One region of the Kluyvera sp. 1366 genome, then DNA from elsewhere that is predicted to be linked to it. Evidence: predicted binding sites of a transcription regulator. Region 1 holds the regulator's gene; each other region holds the start of a gene.
What was found. Region 1 encodes CRP, which controls carbon source genes, mostly activating them, when cyclic AMP is high. Its sites were predicted from a motif close to ATGTGANNNNNNTCACAT; they were not measured.
Positions count from the first base shown of each region.

Region 2: the regulator CRP is predicted to act here: its motif matches at 1,638-1,655, upstream of ompW (outer membrane protein OmpW).
Region 3: the regulator CRP is predicted to act here: its motif matches at 1,477-1,494, upstream of ACVLVH_RS18505 (PTS mannitol transporter subunit IICBA).
Region 4: the regulator CRP is predicted to act here: its motif matches at 2,078-2,095, upstream of rhaB (rhamnulokinase).

Region 1 is NZ_JBTRDW010000010.1:46,271-49,394, forward strand. Features, by position in the region: gene ACVLVH_RS20545 (phosphoribulokinase) at 1-106, shown strand, start outside; gene ACVLVH_RS20550 (OsmC family protein) at 168-572, opposite strand; gene crp (cAMP-activated global transcriptional regulator CRP) at 878-1,510, shown strand; gene ACVLVH_RS20560 (YccS/YhfK family putative transporter) at 1,569-3,124, shown strand, end outside.
Region 2 is NZ_JBTRDW010000002.1:335,149-338,272, forward strand. Features, by position in the region: gene trpA (tryptophan synthase subunit alpha) at 1-277, shown strand, start outside; gene ACVLVH_RS05045 (BON domain-containing protein) at 528-842, shown strand; gene ompW (outer membrane protein OmpW) at 889-1,521, opposite strand; gene ACVLVH_RS05055 (YkgJ family cysteine cluster protein) at 1,768-2,184, shown strand; gene ACVLVH_RS05060 (YciC family protein) at 2,212-2,946, shown strand; gene ACVLVH_RS05065 (septation protein A) at 3,005-3,124, shown strand, end outside.
Region 3 is NZ_JBTRDW010000008.1:137,634-140,757, forward strand. Features, by position in the region: gene ACVLVH_RS18495 (gamma-glutamyltransferase family protein) at 1-289, shown strand, start outside; gene ACVLVH_RS18500 (DUF3053 domain-containing protein) at 463-1,176, shown strand; gene ACVLVH_RS18505 (PTS mannitol transporter subunit IICBA) at 1,634-3,124, shown strand, end outside.
Region 4 is NZ_JBTRDW010000002.1:209,546-212,669, forward strand. Features, by position in the region: gene ACVLVH_RS04505 (L-rhamnose isomerase) at 1-468, opposite strand, end outside; gene rhaB (rhamnulokinase) at 461-1,933, opposite strand; gene rhaS (HTH-type transcriptional activator RhaS) at 2,224-3,045, shown strand; gene rhaR (HTH-type transcriptional activator RhaR) at 3,061-3,124, shown strand, end outside.

The DNA.
Region 1 (3,124 bases):
CCACATCAATACGCTGGTGGTGCCGGGTGGCAAAATGGGATTGGCGATGGAGCTGATTATGCTGCCGCTGGTACAGCGACTGATTGAAGGGAAGCGGATTGAATAAGCGAAGTCATTCCGTAGCGGCGCAATTTATTGCGCAATAAATTGCGCCGCTACAATCCGAGTTATAACTCGATCACTTCATAGCTGTGGGTAATTTCCACGCCTTTACCCAGCATGATCGCTACCGAACAATATTTTTCCGCTGACAGATCAACCGCACGCGAAACGGCCTTATCGCTCAACGCTTTACCGCTAACGATAAAATGCAGGTTGATGTGGGTAAAAATGCGTGGCGCTTCTTCACGGCGTTCCGATGTGAGCTTCACTTCGCAATCGGCCACATCGCTGCGCCCTTTTTGCAGGATCGACACCACATCAATAGCACTACAGCCGCCCGCGGCCATCAGCACCATTTCCATTGGACTTGGCGCTTTATCACCGGAATTACCATCCATCAATACCTGATGGCCGGATGAGGATTCTCCGAGAAAGGTAAGACCTTCCACCCATTTCACTCGTGCCTGCATGATTCTTTCTCCTGAAGCGGCGGTTTTGCCGCCAGAGTACGCTTTCACCTGACAAACAGCAATCCAGAGTAATCCCCCTTCTGCTGAAGCGAGACAACACAAGACAGCTCGCAAAAGCTGTGCTACAAACAGTGCTGAAAATATTTTCGTCATCACAGACGAAGGCCGGAAGAATCAAAAGCGTAGCTTAAGAGTCCACCCGGAATAATTTTTCCTTTACTGGAAACGCTCGACGATTAAACCGCCTGACAGGGAAAAAATGCCCCCTGTGTTTTGGGCACGATTACAACAGAGGATAATAGCGAATGGTTCTCGGCAAACCGCAAACAGACCCTACACTCGAATGGTTCCTGTCCCATTGCCATATTCACAAATATCCATCCAAAAGCACGCTCATCCATCAGGGTGAGAAAGCGGAAACGCTGTACTACATCGTAAAAGGTTCCGTAGCGGTACTGATTAAAGATGAAGAAGGCAAAGAGATGATTCTCTCCTACCTCAATCAGGGGGATTTCATCGGCGAACTCGGTCTTTTCGAAGAAGGCCAGGAACGCAGTGCTTGGGTGCGTGCGAAGTCTGCCTGCGAAGTGGCTGAAATTTCATACAAAAAATTCCGTCAGCTGATTCAGGTAAACCCGGATATTTTAATGCGACTTTCGTCGCAAATGGCGCGTCGTCTGCAAGTGACATCTGAGAAAGTGGGCAACCTTGCCTTCCTCGATGTCACCGGACGTATTGCGCAAACGCTGCTAAATCTGGCCAAACAGCCAGATGCGATGACTCACCCAGACGGGATGCAAATCAAAATCACCCGTCAGGAGATTGGTCAGATCGTGGGCTGCTCACGCGAAACCGTGGGTCGTATCCTGAAAATGCTGGAAGATCAGAACCTGATCTCCGCACACGGTAAAACCATCGTCGTTTACGGCACCCGCTAATTTCTTCTCACCCACGGCGTGATGGCAACATCGCGCCGTTTCTATTTGCGATGAGCTGATGTGGCGCCGAATCATCTATCATCCCGAAGTTAACTATGCGCTGCGGCAAACGCTGGTGCTGTGCCTGCCTGTGGCTCTCGGTTGGCTGTTTGGCGATCTGCAAAAAGGTCTGCTGTTCTCGTTAGTGCCCGCCTGCTGCAACATGGCGGGACTGGATACGCCGCACAAACGCTTCTTCAAACGCCTGATTGTGGGTGGTTCGCTGTTTGCCACCGGCAGTTTCCTGATGCAAATCCTCACCGCTTACCAGATACCGCTGCCGCTGATTTTACTGGCGCTGCCGCTGCTGATTGGCGTAACCGGCGAAATCGGCCCGCTGCACGCGCGCCTGCTGCCCGCCACACTCATCGCCGCCATCTTTACGCTCAGCTTAGTGGGACGCATGCCGATATGGGTGCCGCCGCTGCTCTATATTGGCGGCACGCTGTGGTACGGCTTGTTCAACTGGTTCTGGTTCTGGCTGTGGAAAGAGCAGCCGATGCGCGAATCGCTCAGCCTGCTGTTCCGCGAGCTGGCGGATTACTGCGATGCCAAATACACCTTACTGACGCAGCTGACCGATCCGGAGAAAGCGCTGCCGCCGCTGCTGGCGCGCCAGCAAAAGGCGGTCGACCTCATTACCACCTGTTATCAGCAAATGCATATGCTGTCGGCGAGCCGCGATAACAGCCACAAACGCCTGACGCGCGCTTTCCAGGTGGCGCTGGATTTACAGGAACACATCTCCGTGAGTTTGCATCAGCCCGAAGAGGTGCAGAAGCTGGTTGAGGAGAGCCACGCCGAAGCGGTGATTCGCTGGAACGCCAAGATTATCTCGGCGCGGCTGCGCGTGCTGGCGGATGCGATTCTCTACCATCAGCTGCCGGACCGTTTTCACATGGAGAAACAGCTCGGCGCGCTGGAGAAAATTGCACGCCAGCATCCGGATAATCCGGTCGGCAACTTCTGCCTGTATCACTTCAGTCGCATCGCCCGCGTGTTGCGTACGCAGAAGCCGCTCTACACGCGTGACCTGATGGCCGATCGCCAGCGCCGTTTGCCGCTGTTGCCGGCGCTGCGCAGTTATCTGTCATTCAAATCCACCGCGTTACGCACCGCAGCCCGCTTCGCTGTGATGCTGATGTTTGGCAGCTCGCTGGCGCTGTTCTTTAACATCCCCAAACCTTACTGGATTCTGATGACCATCATGTTCGTCAGCCAGAACGGTTACAACGCCACGCGCGTGCGTATTCAGCACCGTGCGCTGGGTACTTTCGCCGGATTGCTGATCGCCGCCGCGTCGCTGCAGCTGGCGGTGCCGGAATCGATCACGCTGCTGTTTATGCTGGGGATTACGCTGGCGAGCTATCTGATCACGCGGAAATATTATGGCTGGTCGATGATTGGCTTTACCGTCACGGCGGTGTATTCGCTGCAATTGCTGTCGCTGAACGGCGCACAGTTTCTGCTGCCGCGCATGATGGATACCTTGATGGGCTGTTTAATTGCCTTCGCCGGGATGATTTGGCTGTGGCCGCAGTGGCAAAGCGGGCTGCTGCGCAAGAACGCGCATGA
Region 2 (3,124 bases), on a different contig from region 1:
GCTGTCACGCGCAGGCGTCACCGGTTCGGAAAATCGTGCCAGCCTGCCGCTGCATCACCTGATCGAAAAGCTGCGTGAGTTTAACGCTGCGCCGCCGCTGCAGGGCTTTGGTATCTCTGAACCCGGCCAAGTGAAAGAAGCCATCGCCGCTGGTGCGGCGGGTGCCATTTCCGGGTCGGCAATTGTGAAAATCATTGAGCGTAACCAGAACGATCCGGCCACGCTGCTCAGCGAGCTGAAAGCCTTTGTGAGTAGTCTGAAAGCAGCCACCCGCTAAAATCCTTCAGGGCCTTATTCGCTGGTGCGGATAAGGCCTTTTTATTGCCAAAAATATCCCCAAACTCAAATTCCCGGCTACTCTCAGATTTTCATGCCCAGCGAAAACTGCGATTGGATCAATAAGTGGTAAAAACGCCCTATTTCTGACTTTTTCACGCGCGCCGATTTGCTGATTTCGCATCTCCAGACCACAATTAATTGCGCCGCCCCATTGCGGCGAAACATCATCTAAGACAGGGAGATAACCAATGAAATTTTTCAAAGTCGTTGCAGGATTTATGATGGCTGCGGTAATGGCGCTGGCACTTAGCGCGTGTGCACCCACAGCAACCAAAGAAGGCACTGGCGGTTACATCGACGATACCGTGGTAACCACCAAAGTTAAGGCTCAGCTGTTGAATGACGAGTCGCTGAAATCGACCGAAATCAATGTTGAAACCTTCAAGGGTAAAGTTCAGCTGAGCGGTTTTGTCAGCTCACCGCAGATGGCAAATCGCGCGGTGGCCATAACGCGTAGCGTGGCGGGCGTGAAATCTGTGGTTAACAATATGCAGATCAAATAACACAACGGGCGACCTTCTGGTCGCCCGCTTCATTTCTGGTTGCCGATTAGAATCGATATCCCGCACCAAAGAAGAACACCCACGGATCGATACGCGTGTTGATGTTTTGCTGCTCACCGCCAGCTTTAAATTTCACTTCGGTATCAATATCCATGTACCACAGCGAGGCATTCAGCATCCAGTCGCGGTTGATTTGATAATCCAGACCGACCTGGCCCGCCATGCCCCACGAGTCTTTCACGCTCAGGTCGCTTAATCCGGCATCCTCACCCGTTTGGTTGAATTTGGCATCGTAGAAGGTGGTGTAGTTGATACCGACGCCAACGTACGGGCGGACTTTACTTTTGCTATCAAAGAAATAGTACTGCGCCATTAAGGTCGGCGGCAGCTGACGCACGGTGGCCAGATTACCGGTGGCGCCCAGTCCAACCTTATGACGGAACGGGGTTGCAGCCAGCAGCTCAACGCCGATGTTATCCGTTGCCATATAGGTGAAGGTCAAGCCCAGCTGCGTATCGTTGCTAACGTTAAAGCCGCCCATACCCAGCACATTGTCAGAGCCTTCAGTCGGACGAACGGTGGCGCTACCTGCACGCATAAAGAAATCACCGGCTTCATGAGCCAGAGCCAGTTGCGGAATTGCCAGCGCCATCAGCAGTGCGCATTTTGCCAGTTTCATAATCACTCCTTTGCCAAATAAAGATGGGTCTCAATGTTGAATGCGGCACAACATTTACCCCTTTTTTGGTAAAAGATCATCTGCATCAATCTAAATTAATCACTTAAAAAACAATGAATTGATTCAGATCAATTTTGGCTTTACAGCGCGTAATAAAAGTCCGCTTGCGAAAATTTTTCGCCGTGACTATTTTAACTTTCCCCTGTGTGATTTTGGTTCGATACCTTAAAGGTGGCGGGCGATCAGATGAGCGATTCACTAAATCCTTGCGTGACCTGTGGCGCATGCTGCGCGCACTTCCGTGTCTCTTTTTACTGGGCCGAAGCCGATGATGGCGCCGGTGCTGTTCCCGTTGAATTAACAGAACCGTTAACCCCATTTATGCGCAATATGCGCGGCACCAACCAACGCCAGCCGCGCTGTATTGCGCTGCAGGGCGACGTCGGCGGCTGCGTCTCCTGCGGTATTTATCAGCAGCGCCCTTCGCCCTGTCGGGAGTTTTCGATGTCCGGCGAGAACGGTGAACAGAACGAAGCTTGCGATCGCGCCCGTGCTCGCTACGGTCTTCCTGCGCTTTTTCACCCTTCTTTACCTGTTATGACAGAAAGTTATCCCAATGCGGGTGCCAGCACGCCAGTAGAACATGTACAATCGCCGGGTTAATTAATCCGGTTCTTTCAAGGAGTTTACATGTCTATCACGGCAAGCTCGTTATACCGTGACACAGGAAATTTTTTGCGCCATCAGCTGGTTACTATTTTACTGCTGGCGCTGCTGACCTCGTTCATTACTGTGATCGTCGGCCACGCGTTAACGCCAGGTGAAGACCAGCTCTCGTTGTTGAGCCAGTCCGATGACAGCGCATCGTCGCTGTTTGAGCTGGTACAAAATATGTCTCCGGATCAGCAGCGTATTTTGCTGCGCGCTTCCGCTGCAGGCACGTTCGCTGCGTTGATTGGCAACACGCTGCTGCTGGGTGGCATGCTGCTTCTAATCCCAATGGTATCGGGCGGACAACGCGTCAGCGCGCTGCGCGCTATTGGCGCATCTGCGCCCATCCTGCCAAAGCTGCTGCTGCAGACCTTCCTGATCACCCTGCTGGTTCAATTGGGCTTTATGGTGCTGATGGTACCGGGCGTGATTCTGGCGATCCTGTTTTCACTGGCACCGGTGATTCTCGCCAATGAGAAGCTCGGCGTGATTGGCGCGATGCGTGCCAGCATGCGTCTCGCCTGGAAGAATATTAAGGTTATCGCACCAGCTATTGTGCTGTGGCTGCTGGCCAAAATTGTGCTGATGTTCTTCTTTTCATCGCTGACCGTGCTGCCCGCCAATATCGCCTCCGTGGTGTTGAACGCGCTGGGTAACCTGGTCTCCGCAGTGCTGATTATCTATCTGTACCGGCTGTATATGCTGTTACGTTAATCGTTATGGCGCTCACCCGGGCGCCATAACTGTACGCTCCTGCCTATTTGGAAACGCTATGAAGCAGTTACTCGATTTTCTTCCCCTGGTGGTTTTCTTCATCTTCTACAAGCTGTACGACATCTTTGTCGCCTCCGGCGCACTGATCGTTGCCACCGGTCTGGCGCTGGTCGTCAGT
Region 3 (3,124 bases), on a different contig from region 1:
GCAAGGTCATTTGCAGATGGCGCTGCGCATCATGCAGCATAAGCAAAACCCGCAGGCAGCGATTGATGCACCGCGCTGGCGCGTTGAGCAAGGACGTGCGGTGGTGGTTGAACCCGGCATCGACCGTAACGTGCTGGCGAAGCTGCGCGAGATGGGGCACCAGATCACGCTGGAAGATCCTTTGCTCGGCTATAACTTCGGCGGTGCGCAGGCGATTGTGCGCGATCCGCAAGGCTTCTATATCGCCGCCACTGAAAGCCGTAAGGATGGGCAGGCGCTGGTGTTTTGATTTAACGTGTTAAAACGGTCATCATAATGGGTGACCCTGGAATTTCGCCATTTCCTTACCGGGTGCGCATTTATGCGCACCAGGCAAACGCCGCCCGTTGTACCCGTCAGGCCATTGCACTATTCTTTAGGACCATTCCCATCGAATCGAATTAGCCATAACAGGAGTTCATCATGGCGTCAGGAATTTCTCGCATCTGGATGCGTACCGGCATGCTGATGGTCAGCGCGTTAGTGGTGCTGCAACTCACAGCCTGCGGTGACAAAGAGGGCGATCAGCGTAAAGCGTTCAGTGACTTCCTTCAGAACACGGTGATGCGCAGCGGCGAACATCTGCCAAGCCTGAGTGAAAACCAAAAGCAAACCTTCGGCAACTACGCCAGCGACTACGCCATCCTTTATGGCTTCTCGCAGCAGACCAATCAGGCGATTGAGCAAGGTATGCGCCCGGTGGTTGATGAGTTAGCAGCGATTCGTGTACCGCAGGATTACCTCACGCGTCGCGATAGCCTGCGCCAGGCCAGCGGCAATCTGAGCGTGCTGACCCAGCAGATTCAGAGCGCCAAAATGCAGGCGGACAGCAGCAAAGCCACCCTGAAGCAGCCGGATGACCTGAAGAAAGTGTATGACGCGGCCTACGTCAAAGTCGTGACGCAGCCAGCGAGCACGCTGATTCCGCTGCTGCCACAGCTGCAGGCGCTGAGCCAGGCAGCCGTGCAAACCGGCGACTATCTGCAATCGCAAGGCACGCGCGTAACCTTCAACGATGGCGGTGTACAGTTCCCAACCCAGGATCAGGCAACGCAATACAACACGCTGATGAGCAATCTCTCCAGCAACGCGCAAGCGCTGACGCAAGCGCAAAATGCGGTGCAAGGCGGGTTGTAACAGCCGAACTATTTTAGTGGTCGCCATCAATGGCGACCCTGAAAGTCTGTTATCCCTTTTCAGATTTTCGTCACTTCCTTACAGCTCACTTATCTGCTGCAGCATATTGTGATCTGGCGCATTTTCGACCACAAATAGTTTGTGACATTGATCACACTTACACAACAAAGCGCCCACTTCAAAAGGTGACTTAAGTCACATTCATCGCCTTGTTTTGCTTAATTTTTCGGCACCGTTGCTTTCTTACAGCGCCTTTTTGTGATCGATGTCACCTTATTGCCCCCCAATCACCCCAGCTTAGCGTGATCTGCATCACACTTAGGTGCAGCTCTACGCAGCGTAATAAACTAGTGCTAGAGTCCGCGTGCATACAGTAATGCCACGGCCCCCGCCGTAACGTTCAAACAAAAACAAACGCGCTCTCTTATTGCAGCGCGTCTCATTAAGGGGTGGGTTTATGTCCTCATCAGTAAAGGTCAAGGTTCAGAGCTTTGGTCGCTTTCTGAGTAATATGGTGATGCCTAACATCGGTGCGTTTATCGCATGGGGTATCATCACTGCGCTGTTCATCCCAACCGGATGGATTCCAAACGAAACGCTGGCGAAACTCGTCGGCCCAATGATCACCTACCTGCTGCCGCTGCTGATTGGTTTCACCGGTGGACGTCTGGTTGGCGGCGATCGCGGTGGCGTGGTCGGTGCGATCACCACCATGGGCGTGATCGTCGGTGCCGATATGCCGATGTTCCTCGGCTCCATGATTGCCGGTCCGCTGGGCGGCTGGGCGATCAAATCCTTTGACCGCGTTGTTGATGGCAAGATCAAAAGCGGCTTCGAGATGCTGGTTAACAACTTCTCGGCCGGTATCATTGGTATGCTGCTGGCGCTGCTGGCGTTTGTCGCTATCGGTCCACTGGTTGAAGGCCTGTCACACATTCTCGCCGCGGGCGTGAATCTGATGGTGCAGAACAACCTGCTGCCGCTGACCTCAATCTTTGTTGAACCGGCGAAAATCCTGTTCCTCAATAACGCCATCAACCACGGTATCTTCTCTCCGCTGGGTATCCAGCAGGCGAGCGAGGCGGGCAAATCAATCTTCTTCCTGATTGAAGCCAACCCTGGTCCGGGTATGGGCTTGCTGGTTGCCTACATGGTATTTGGCCGCGGTAGCGCCAAACAATCTGCAGGCGGTGCAGCGATCATCCACTTCCTTGGTGGTATCCACGAAATTTACTTTCCATACGTGCTGATGGCGCCGCGTCTGTTGCTGGCGGTTATTCTCGGCGGTATGACTGGCGTATTCACCCTGACACTGCTGAACGGCGGCCTGGTCTCTCCGGCTTCTCCAGGTTCCATACTGGCGGTGCTGGCGATGACGCCAAAAGGCGCTTACTTCGCGAATATCGCTGCCATTATCGCTGCGTTTGCCGTCTCCTTTGTGGTCTCAGCTATCCTGCTGAAAACCAGCAAAGTGAAAGAAGATGACGACATCGAAGCGGCGACACAGCGCATGCAGGATATGAAAGCGCAGTCAAAAGGTCAGGCTGTTGCCGGTTCGCCAGTTGCTGGCGATGCGATGAGCGTTGACCTGAACCACGTGCGTAAAATCATCGTAGCCTGTGACGCCGGTATGGGTTCAAGTGCGATGGGTGCGGGCGTGCTGCGTAAGAAAGTGCAGGACGCGGGTCTGAGCAATATCTCTGTCACCAACACGGCGATTAACTCGCTGCCGGGCGACGTTGATCTGGTGATTACCCACCGCGATCTGACCGAACGTGCAATGCGTCAGGCGCCGCAGGCGCAGCACATTTCGCTGAACAACTTCCTTGATAGCGCGCTGTACAGCAACCTGACCGAACGTCTGGTGGCCGCTAACCGCAGCGAAGCGCGTCGTGAAACCGTGCAGACCACGCTGGCTGACAGCTACGACGAAGGCAACGCGCACCTG
Region 4 (3,124 bases), on a different contig from region 1:
CTGACGAATCCCTTTGTCGGCGTGTGACAAGGTAAAGCCATCGGCGCTCAGCGGATGGGAGAAACAGCTTGGATTAAAATCGAGGCCCAGCTTGTGCGTTTTGGCCCATTCCACCCAGTTGCTGAAGTGTTTCGGTTCAATCGCATCACGGTCGACCGGCTTATCGCTCTCCAGATAAATCGCATGCAGGTTGAGGCGTTTAGCACCCGGAATGAGTGACATCGCTTTTTCAACATCAGAGCGCAGCTCATCAGCATTACGGGCGCGTCCCGGATAGTTGCCGGTAGCCTGAATACCGCCGGTCAGTTCACCGTTCGGATTTTCGAAGCCGCGCACGTCATCACCTTGCCAGCAGTGCATCGAGACCGGAATGCCATCCAGCTGCGCCATTACCTGTTCCACATCCACACCGATGGCGGCGTAACGTTGTTTGGCCAGTTCGAAGGCCTGTTCAATCAGCTTAGTCATATGCAAGTTCCTTAGCAGGTTGGCTGAGCGCGGCAAAGCGTGCCTGATGGGCAGCGAAGGCGCTGTTGTTCAACGGTTCAAATTTTTCTAACGGGAAGTTTTGGCTAATGCAGCGGCGTAAATCGCTGACGTCACGCAGTTCGCCCAAAGCAATGAGCTGGCAGCCGACGTTGCCGAGCGTCGAGGCTTCAATCGGCCCCGCCAATACCGGCAGCTGACAGGCATCGGCACACAATTGATTTAACAGCGGGTTCTGACTGCCGCCGCCCACCACATGCAGTTGACGCAGCGGTGCCGCGCGCAGTGTGCCGAGTTCGCCAATAACCTGGCGATAGAGTAAGGCCAGACTGTCGAAGATGGTGCGAGCCAGCGCAGCCGGCGTCTGCGGTACGGGCATGTTCTGTTCGGCGCAGGCGTTTTGAATCTCCTGAACCATGCTGTCTGGATTGATAAAACGGCTGTGATTGGGGTTAACCAGCGTACGACAGGCGGGCTCTTTTGCGGCTTCTTTGATCAGCGAACAGAGATCGGTAATTTGCAGCTCAGTGCAGACACGTTGCAGCAGCCACAAACCCATAATGTTTTTCAGAACGCGGTAGCCTTCTGCTCCACCTTCATTGGTTACGTTGGCATTGAGCGCCGCCGTGCTGACACAAGGCTGCAAGCTCTCAATCCCCATCAGTGACCAGGTTCCCGAGCTGAGATAAGCGGCATCATCCTGCATTAACGGGGTGGCCAAAACCGCGCTCGCCGTATCGTGAGTCGCAACCGCGATCACCGGAACGTGGTTGCCGCTGGCGCTGGTCCAGTTACCGACAGTGTTACCTGGCGATGTGGGTTTGCCGAACCACTTAGCCGGCACGCCAGCCCACGCAAGCAAATCGCTGTCCCATTCGCCGCTGTGAATATTGAGCAGTTGTGTGGTGGTGGCGTTGGTGTATTCCCAGTTCATCTGGCCGGTAAGGCGATAGTGCAGATAGTCAGGAATCATCAGCGCATACTGCACTTTTTCCTGCCAATCTGGTTGCTGCTGATGCAGTGCGTGCAGTTGATAAAGGGTGTTGAACGGTAAGAATTGAATGCCTGTGCGCTGATAGATTGCACCTTTGCCGAGATCGTTAATGGCCTGAGCCATGTGCCCTTCTGTGCGCTTATCGCGATAACTTACCGCCTCGCCGACGCGTTCACCGTTGGCATCCAGCAGCACCAAATCGACGCCCCAGGTATCTATGCCAATGCTGTCCGGCACAATGCCGTCATCATCAAGCTGGGCCAGCCCTAAACGAATCTCCTGCTCCAGTCGATCCAAATCCCAACAATCATAATCTGCACGGCGCACACGCTGATTGGTGAAGCGACGCACTTCGCGCAGGCTGATCTGCTGATTCGCTGAACTCCATTGTGCGAGCATCACGCGCCCGCTGGATGCGCCTAAATCAATGGCAACAATGTTACGCATACTCATGGCGTGTTCTTCCTGTAATGAGATGCCTACAGATTAGAAATCTCCGCTTTTTGCCACCTTCCCCTTACTGCCAGTGCGTAATAGTCACTGGCAGGCTGACAAAGAAGTTCGTGAGAAAGCTCACAGAACCACACAAGTGGCGAGATGTGAGCCTTGCCGCATTTCTGTCAATCGCCGGTGAGATCTTGAAAAATTAGCCATTTTCCTGCGTCACTAAGATGAAAATTCAAGGTAAGGTGCGGGGCGCCTGCGTAGACTCGGCAACGGTTGAGTTAATTAAGAGGCGAATCATGACCGTTCTACATAGCGCAGATTTCTTCCCTGAAGGGAATTACGCCATCGCCATCGAGCCGCGCGTGCCGCAGCAGGCATTTCCGGAGCACCATCATGATTTCCATGAAATTGTGTTGGTGGAACACGGTTCTGGCATTCATGTGTTTAACGGTCAGCCACAAGCTTTATCCGCAGGATGCGTGTGCTTTGTGCGCGATCACGATCGTCATCTTTATGAGCAAACGGAAAATTTGTGTCTGACCAACGTGTTGTATCGCAGTCCGGCGTCATTCCGTTTTCTCTCGGGTTTGCAGGCGCTCCTGCCGCGCGAAGAAGAGGATCACTACGCGTCGCACTGGCGCATCAATCACAAGGTGATGGCGCAGGCGCTGCAAATCGTTACGCAGATGAAGCAGCAAGATGTGTGGTCGCTGGAACGTCACGCACATCAGGAGCAACTTTTTCTGCAACTGCTGGTGTTGTTGCGCGAAGCGGCTCACAACGATCAATCACAGGATCAGGAAGCACGCTTACATCGGTTGCTCGACTGGCTCAATGAGCACTACAGTGAAGAGATTGTGTGGGATGCATTAGCCGATCGTTTTTCATTGTCGCTGCGCACTCTGCACCGCCAGATGAAGCAGCAAACCGGTAATACACCGCAGCGTTACCTTAATCGGCTTCGCCTGTTACAGGCGCGGCATTTACTGCGTCATAGCGATATGCGCATAACAGACATCGCCTACCAGTGTGGATTTGGTGACAGCAACCACTTCTCCACGCTGTTCCGGCGGGAATTTGGCTGTGCGCCCAGAGCGGAGCGCCAGCAGATGCTATAACTGGAGCGTTTCCTCATGTCGCTGATCTTAACGCGCGAAGACTATTTTCCGGCCACCAATCTGCCGATTGCGGTGGCCG